Regions from separate parts of the Mesorhizobium sp. ISC15 genome, predicted to be linked through region 1. Evidence: predicted binding sites of a transcription regulator. Region 1 holds the regulator's gene; the other holds the start of a gene.
The links. Region 1 encodes PhoB, which activates phosphate uptake and scavenging genes when phosphate is short. Its sites were predicted from a motif close to TGTCATNNANCTGTCAT; they were not measured.

Region 1 (4,422 bases):
CGCTCTTCCTGGAAGTTCGACCACGAAACGCCAATGACCTTGTCCTTCGCCTGTGCGACCGACGCGAGCGTCAGCGACATGGCGACCCCCGCCAGGATGGCGGCTGCGAATCTCTTCATGATAGTCCTCCCTGCGCCGCGATACGGCGCGACCAAACTGGCCCGAAGGCCGGCACAAAGGCTCTATTTTTTCGAGCCTCGAAAAAATACTGGTCCAACGCCGAAGCGCTGTCAACATCAATTCTGATGGATTTTGATGTCCCTGCCGACTTTTTTCGAGCCCCGGAATAAACAATGACAGGGCCTTCTGCTTCTGCCAGTATTTGTCGGACGCTACCGACGGCTTCCGGTTCATGAGCGGCCGCGGCAAGAGGGAGGAAGCAAAAGAATGTCGGTTGGAATCCGTCATGACGATTTGCGTCGGCGCAACCGGGCGATGGTGATTTCGGCCGTACGCCGGGCAGGCCAGCCGTCGCGAACCGAGATCGCCGCGACCACCGGCCTCAGCCATTCGACCATATCGGCGATCTCTTCCGACCTCATCCAGGAAGGCATCCTGACCGAGAGCAAAGCGAGCGAGACCGTTTCGCTGAAACGCGGCCGGCCGCAGGTCGGCCTTAGCCTCAATCCGGAAGCGGCAGCGGTGTTGGCCGTCGTGTTGTCGCTGAATTTCCTTTCGGTCGCCGTCATCGATTATGCCGGACAAGTGGTCGCCGAGGAACAGCGCCGGCTGGACACGCTGACCATGTCGCGCGACGAGCTGATCGACGAATGTGTCGCCATCGTCCGGCGCCGGCTCGAAGATCCCGATCTCGATGTCCAAAGCGTCGCCCGCATCGCGCTGGCGATCCAGGGCATCACCGATTCCCATGCGCGCGCCATGTTGTGGTCGCCGATCACGCCGCAGACGAACATTGCCTTCGCCGACATTCTGGAACGTGAGTTCGGCATCCCGGCCATCATGGAGAACGACTGCAACATGATGGCCGTGGCGCTGCGCTGGCGCGACCCGGATCGCTACCGCGACGATTTCATCGCCATCCTGCTCTCCCACGGCATCGGCATGGGGCTGGTGCTGAAGGGCGAACTGTTCACCGGCACCCATTCCTCAGGCGGCGAATTCGGCCACATGATCCACCGGCCGGGCGGCGCGCTTTGCCGCTGCGGGCGGCGCGGCTGCGTCGAGGCCTATGCCGGCAACTACGCCATCTGGCGCAATGCAAGGCAGTTGAGCGAGAACGCCGAGCCGGTCGCCGATGTCAGCGACGCCGAGATGCGGGCACTGGCGGCCCGGGCGCGCCAGACGGACGGACCCGAGCGCGAAGCCTACCGCAAGGCCGGCGAAGCGCTCGGCTTCGGGCTTGGCAGCCTGTTCGCGTTGATCGATCCGGCGCCGGTCGCCATGGTCGGCGCCAGCGCTGCCGCCTTCGACCTGATCGAGCCGGCCCTGCGCGAGGCCATCGCTCAGACCGCCGGCGGTCAGCATTCGGGTTCGATTTCCTTCGACACCGAGCCGAACGAGCTGCCGCTGATCCGCGAAGGCTGCGCCATGCGAGCGCTGAGCTTCGTCGACCAGGAGATTTTCGCGCCGGGCGCGCAAGGGAAGTCCGGCACGGCCAGGAAGCACGTGGCCTGAATGGAAGAACGCAGCTTGAATTCAGGCAGTCTGTTCAGTCTTCCCTGATCGCATAGCCCGCGCCGCGGATGGTGCGGATGACATCGGGCATGCGGCCATTGTTGACCGCCTTGCGCAGCCGGCCGACATGGACGTCCACCGTGCGCTCGTCGATGTAGATCGTCTCGCCCCAGACATTGTCGAGCAACTGGCTGCGCGAGAACACCCGACCCGGGTGCCGCATCATGAATTCGAGCAGCCGGAATTCGGTCGGCCCGAGCCGGATCTCGCTCTTCTTGCGATAGACCCTGTGCGATTCGCGATCGAGCATGATGTCACCGACCTTCAGCACGCTGGACAGCACTTCGGGCTTGGCGCGGCGCAGCAGCGCCTTGACCCTGGCCATGAATTCCGGTGTCGAGAACGGCTTGACCAGATAGTCGTCGGCCCCGGTCGAGAGGCCGCGCACCCGGTCGCTTTCCTCGCCGCGCGCGGTCAGCATGATGATCGGCAGCCGCTCGGTTTCGGGACGCACCCGAAGGCGACGGCAAAGCTCGATGCCCGAAACCGCCGGCACCATCCAGTCGAGCACCAGAAGATCGGGCACGTTTTCCTGAAGCCGGATTTCGGCCTCGTCGCCGCGCGTCACCACCTCGACCTGATAGCCTTCGGATTCCAGATTGTAGCGAAGGAGGACGCCCAGCGGCTCTTCGTCCTCCACCACCATGATGCGCGGCGCGATCATCGGCCGGTTACCCCTGTCATGTCGCCGACGCCGACATCGTCGTTTCGTCGAGCTTCGGTCGATCCGCCGGCAATTGCTGCCCGGTCACGACATAGTAGGCGTTTTCGGCGATGTTGGTGACATGATCGCCGATACGCTCGAGATTCTTGGCGCAGAACAGAAGATGCGTGCAGGCGGTGATGTTGCGCGGGTCCTCCATCATGTAGGTCAGGAGTTCGCGAAAAACCGCCGTGTATTTCACGTCGATCTTCTCGTCGGCGGCGCGCAGCTCTTTCAACGCGCCGGCGTTGCGCGACACATAGTGCTCGACCACGCCGCGGAGCTGCTCGAGAACGAGATCCGCCATCGCGTCGATACCGTGCGAGAGATTACGCGGCGTGGCGCTCTGCCCGACGGCGCTGACCCGCTTGGCTATGTTCTTGGCCAGGTCGCCGATGCGCTCGAGATCGCCGGCCATCCGGATTGCGCCAACCACGGCGCGCAGATCTTGCGCCATCGGCTGCCGCTTGGCGATCAGCGTGATCGCGCTGTCGTCGAGTTCGCGCTGCCGCGCATCCATGATGGCGTCATCCGAGACGACGCGCTGCGCCATCGCATTATCTGACGCAAGCAACGCGCGGATCGACGCTGCGACCATCGCGGCGGCGAGCTCGTCCATGTCGCGGATCAGCCTGTCGATGTGCTCCAATTCCTCGTCGAAAGATGCGACGGTATGTTCACCCATGATACTGTCCTCGTGCTCGAAAATTAGCCGGACCGCTTAGCCGAACCGGCCGGTGATGTAGTCCTGGGTGCGCTTGTCGTCGGGGTTGGTGAACATCTTGTCGGTCGCGCCCTCCTCGACCAGATAGCCGAGATGGAACATCGCCGTGCGTTGCGACACACGCGCTGCCTGCTGCATCGAATGGGTGACGATGACGATCGTGTAGTTCTGGCGCAGTTCGTCAATCAGTTCCTCGACACGGGCGGTGGCGATCGGATCGAGCGCCGAACAAGGCTCGTCCATCAGGATCACTTCCGGCGACACAGCGATGGCGCGCGCAATGCACAGACGCTGCTGCTGGCCACCGGAAAGGCCAGTGCCCGACTCGAGCAGGCGATCCTTGACCTCGTTGAACAGGCCGGCCTTCTTCAGGCTCGATTCGACGATGCCGTCCAACTCCGCCTTGCTCCTGGCCAGACCGTGAATGCGCGGACCGTAGGCGACGTTTTCGTAGATCGACTTCGGAAACGGGTTCGGCTTCTGGAACACCATGCCGACGCGAGCTCGCAGCTCGACGACATCGATTTTCGGGTCGTAGACATCCTCGTTGTCGAGCGTGATCTTGCCGCTTACCCGCGCGATGTCGATCGTGTCGTTCATTCGATTCAAGCAACGCAGAAAGGTCGACTTGCCGCAGCCCGATGGGCCGATCAACGCCGTCACCTGGTTCTCGCGGACATCGAGATCCACGTCGAACAGAGCTCGCTTCTCGCCGTAATGAACGGAGACCTTTTCGCCCTTCATCTTGATCGAAGGCTCGTTGGTTCCGCTACTCAGTTTCTGCTCGACGCTGGCTTCCGTCATGATGTTCATATCCTCTACTCCTTACCAGCGCCGCTCGAAGCGCCTGCGCAGTATCACCGCGATGGCATTCATGATGACCAAAAACACCAGCAAAATCAAAATCGCCGCCGAAGTCTTCTGCTGGAACCCCGCTTCAGGAAAATCGGCCCACATGAATATCTGCACCGGCAGGATCGTCGCGGGATCGGTGAAGCCACCGGGAATGTCGACGATGAAGGCGACCATGCCGATCATCAGCAACGGCGCGGTTTCACCCAGCGCATGCGCCATTCCGAGGATGGTGCCGGTCATGATACCCGGCATCGCCAGCGGCAGGACGTGATGGAATACGGTCTGGACCTTGGACGCTCCGATGCCAAGCGCCGCCTCGCGGATCGACGGTGGCACGGCGCGCAGCGAAGCGCGTGAGGCGATAATGATGATCGGCAGGGTCATCAGCGCCAGCACCATGCCGCCGACCACCGGGGCCGAGCGCGGCAGGCCGAAGAAATTCAGG
Region 2 (4,422 bases), 680 kb from region 1:
GGAAAATGCCGGCCGCGCCGGTTGATGAATTGCCCGTCGGGTTCGATCCATGGACTACCTTCCGCTCCTGATGCATGTCGCCCAAAAATGCTGAGCGGTTTTGGGGCATGCATAAAACCAAGAAGGCGGCGGGGATCGTCGGCAGGACTGTCGGCGGTCGCCGTCGCGACTTTGTCGACTCAGCCCGGCGGGTTCCGCGGCACGACCGGCTTGAGGCGCACGCCCCTGCCACCGCGCTCGCTGGCCTGGTTCTCGCCGATCAGTTCCACGCCGGCCCCATCGAGGGCCTGGATGACCTTCATCAGCGTATCGACCACGCCCCTGACCACGCCGTCGCTCGCTTCCATGCGCTGAATGGTTGGAAGCGAAACCCCGGCGCGCTCGGCGAGCGTCTTCTGATCGATGCCGGCCAGCGCCCTTGCGGCGCGCATCTGCGCGGCAGTGATCATCGGCTAAAAACCCCCGTCTGAGTCTGCATTCCCATGCATAATACTATCATTTTGATGGTTCAAGCATCATGATGCATATGTCAGACATGCACGCACCAAGATCGGTTGTGTCCTGCAGAGCTTGCGTGCCAGCTAGGACAGTAGGCCCTCGGGCGCCGCAAATTTCGAGGAGAATTAGCCGCAGCGTCGTTCTGACGGCCGGTTCAGCCGCCGTCGGTGTGCCCGCGCCATCGCTGTAGCGTCCGTGCGGCCAGCCAGCACAGCATCGCCCAGGCGAAGCCGGCACACCAGCCGGCCAGCACGTCGGACGGCCAATGAACACCGAGATAGACGCGGCTGATGCCGACCAGCAGGGTCGTCAGCACCGCAAGTGCCAACACATAGATCTTGGTCGTTCGCCCAGGCAGGAAGCGCGACGCCATGCTGCCCAGCGTCAAATATGTCACCGCCGACAGCATCGCATGGCCGCTCGGAAACGAAAGCGTCGCCACGTCGGCGAGATGCGAGACCAGATCGGGGCGCGGCCGGTCGATTCCGAGCTTCAGCGTGCTCGACAGGGCCTGCCCGCCCGCCACTGCCACGAAAACGAGAAACGCTGGTCCCGGTCTGTGGATCAGCAGCAGATAAACGATCACCGCAGCAGTGGTCAGCACGAGCACGCTGGCGCTGCCGAGGCTGGTGAGGTCGCGCATCGCTCCTTCCAGCCATGGCGGTCCGATCGGATTGTCAGGCTGGCCCGCTTCACGGAAAGCGAGCAGGATTTCCGTATCGAAGGCGTGCGGCGTGGTGTCTCGCGCCACCTCCATCAGCTCCTCGAACCCCCACAATCCGCCGGCGATGACCAGTCCGGCCAGCAGCACCGGGAATTCGATCCAGTTGAGCAACTTGTTTGCGGTATTCTTCATCGACCCTCGCAATTACAATTTTTGCAGATAGGGTCCGAGCGTTATCAGCGCCACAGCTGCGACGGCGAGCACGATGCCAGTCGCCTGCAACGCATTGACGCGCTCGCCGAAGAAGACCAGGGCCACGACGTTCACCGACACCAGCTGGATCACCGCCGACAGGCTGAAAGACACCGACATGCCGAATTCACGGATCAGCCTCAGCATGATCAGATTGCCCAGCGAATAGAGCGCCAAGGTCAGAACGATCTTGCCGAGGCTCGGCGCCAGTCCCCATTGCTTCGCCGCCGTCGCCGCCAGCAGGAAGATCACTGTAGAAATGCCGAGCTGCCCCAGTCCCCAAAAACTCACTTTTTGTCCCTCTCGAAGCGGTGCTTCCGCGCCTGCAGCAGATCTTGTTTCCGAAGCATCGGTCGCGGTCAAGCGGGGCTGATCATGGACATGAAATCGGGGCTGGAAATTGGCCGGCAACGTCATCAAACTGTGATCTCCCGGCGATACGCGGTCAGTCAAGCAAGACGCTCCAGCCATCCCAAAGAAGCCAGAGGCAAGCCCCCCATGACTGAACATCGCTCGACCGAACATCGCTCCCCCGACGCCCAGTTCCGCACCAGTCTGCTCGAGGAAAACGATGGGCCAGGAACCAATCCCACTGACAACAAGACGATGGGCGAGATCATCGCCGCGCGTTTCTCGCGCCGCGGTTTTCTACAGGGATCGCTCGCGGCAACCGCCATCGCCGTCACCGTCAGCCCGCTCGCGCTGATCCTCGCCGACGATGCCCGCGCCGCCGGCGGCTCGGCCTTCACGTTCGACGAGGTCGAGGCAGGTGTCGACGACAAGCATCATGTCGCTCCGGGCTATGACGCCGACGTGCTGCTGCGCTGGGGCGATCCGCTGTTTGCCGATTCGCCGGAATTCGATCCGACTAAACAGTCGGCGCAGGCTCAGGAAAGACAGTTTGGCTACAACAACGACTATGTCGGCTACATCCCGCTCGACGGCTCGGCCGAGCATGGCCTGCTGGTGGTCAACCACGAATACACCAACCCGCATCTGATGTTCCCGGGCCTCGTCACCATCGTCGATGGTGAGGCCAAGCAGGCGCCGCTGAGCAAGGAACAGGTCGATGTCGAGATGGCCGCGCATGGCGGCACCATCGTCGAGATCCGCAAGGTATCAGGCAAATGGCAGGTGGTGCGCGACGGCAAGCTCAATCGCCGCATCACCTCCAACACCGAGATCGCGCTGTCCGGCCCCGTCGCGGGCCACGACCGCGTCAAGACCAATGCCGACCCGACCGGCACCAAGGTCATTGGCACCGTCAACAATTGCGCCGGCGGCGTCACGCCCTGGGGCACCTATGTCATGGCCGAGGAAAATATCCACGGCTATTTCTCGGGCGAACTGCCGGCCGGTCACGCGGAAGCGGCCAACTACAAGCGCCTGGGCATTCCCGAGGGCGCCTATGAGTGGGCGGCGCATTACGACCGTTTCGACCTCGGCAAGGAGCCGAACGAGGCCAACCGCTTCGGCTGGATCGTCGAGGTCGACGTCAACGATCCGACTTCGACGCCGAAGAAGCGCACCGCCATGGGCCGCTTCAAGCATGAAGGTGCTGAATCGATCGTCGCCAAGGATGGCCGTGTCGTCTTCTATCTCGGCGACGACGAGCGTTTCGACTATGTCTATAAATTCGTCACCACAGGCAAATTCAACGCCGAGGACCGTGCCGCCAACCTGGATCTTCTCGACGACGGCACGCTCCATGTCGCCAAATTCGCCGAGGACGGGTCGGTCGAATGGCTGCCAGTCGTCTTTGGCCAGGGTCCGCTAACCGCCGAGAACGGCTTTGCCAGCCAGGCCGACGTGCTGATCGAGACCCGCCGTGCCGCCGACCTGCTCGGCGCCACCAAGATGGACCGCCCCGAGGATATCCAACCCAATGCCGCCAATGGCAAGGTCTACGTCATGCTGACCAACAATTCGAAACGCAAGGCCGACCAGGTCGACGCCGCCAACCCGCGCGCCGAAAACGCCTTCGGCCACATCATCGAGATCGTCGAGGACGGCGGCGATTTCACTGCTGCCAAGGGCAAGTGGGAAGTGCTGTTGAAATGCGGCGACCCCGCCGTGGCCGAAGTCGGCGCCACCTTCTCGACCGCAACGACCGCCAATGGCTGGTTCGGCATGCCGGACAATTGCGCCGTCGATGCGGCCGGCCGGCTCTGGGTTTCGACTGACGGCCAGGGCCCGAAGGCGACCGGCCGCACCGACGGCCTGTGGGCGGTCGACACCGAAGGCGAGGCGCGGGCGACATCAAAGCTGTTCTTCCGCGTGCCGATCGGCGCCGAAATGTGCGGCCCGCTATTCACGCCGGACGACCAGACCGCTTTCGTCGCCGTCCAGCATCCGGCCGATGGCGGCGAAGACTGGGAGCCTTTTGGCCGTCCCTCTTACTATGAGGACTTGTCGACCCGCTGGCCCGACTTCAAGCCCGACATGCCGGTGCGGCCGTCGGTCGTCGCCATCACCAAACAGGGCGGCGGCAAGATTGCGGTCTAGAGCAATTCCAGGAAAAGTGTGAAACGGTTTTCCGGGGAAAAGCGCTTAGCGCTTTCCCTAGGGAATTGCGCAAAAACAAAGAGATAGAGCGGTTCGGCGTTTCCGTGAAACGATGAGGCGCTCTAGAGCACATCTCGGTCCAAGGTCCACGCTGACAAATCGTGAAGGAGGGGTTTCGGCGCGACCGAAGCCTCTCCTTTTTATGCCCAATTGCCAGTTTATGCCCGATTGATGGGCTTCCGTTCCGTTCTCGCTGCCACCAATTCATCGGTGCTCACCACGCCGGTTGCGCTCCAAAGGGGACATGCGCGATATGACCGACAGTCAGACCGCCCAATGATTCGAAGCCCGTGGGCTGACGGGTATTCCCAATAGCGAAGCGCGGCACGCGGAACTCGACCATGCCCTCCTTGCGCATTCATTTCGACCGCCTGCTCGAAGGCGCAGCGCCGAAGGTGGAGCGGCGGGAGCTGACGCATGTCGAGCGCCTGGCGCTGGTGCGC

Region 2: a site for PhoB is predicted at 1,826-1,842, ahead of RPG13_RS06400 (PhoX family protein). Genes of this name have one in related genera too.

The regions. Positions count from the first base shown of each region.
Region 1 covers NZ_JAVSPX010000001.1:595,918-600,339, forward strand. Annotated here, with positions in the region: gene xylF (D-xylose ABC transporter substrate-binding protein) at 1-119, opposite strand, end outside; gene RPG13_RS02955 (ROK family protein) at 388-1,635, shown strand; gene phoB (phosphate regulon transcriptional regulator PhoB) at 1,670-2,359, opposite strand; gene phoU (phosphate signaling complex protein PhoU) at 2,376-3,083, opposite strand; gene pstB (phosphate ABC transporter ATP-binding protein PstB) at 3,120-3,935, opposite strand; gene pstA (phosphate ABC transporter permease PstA) at 3,948-4,422, opposite strand, start outside.
Region 2 covers NZ_JAVSPX010000001.1:1,276,361-1,280,782, forward strand. Annotated here, with positions in the region: gene RPG13_RS06380 (SulP family inorganic anion transporter) at 1-51, opposite strand, end outside; gene RPG13_RS06385 (helix-turn-helix domain-containing protein) at 180-449, opposite strand; gene RPG13_RS06390 (phosphatase PAP2 family protein) at 653-1,354, opposite strand; gene RPG13_RS06395 (hypothetical protein) at 1,367-1,705, opposite strand; gene RPG13_RS06400 (PhoX family protein) at 1,913-3,919, shown strand; gene RPG13_RS06405 (phosphatidylglycerol lysyltransferase domain-containing protein) at 4,321-4,422, shown strand, end outside.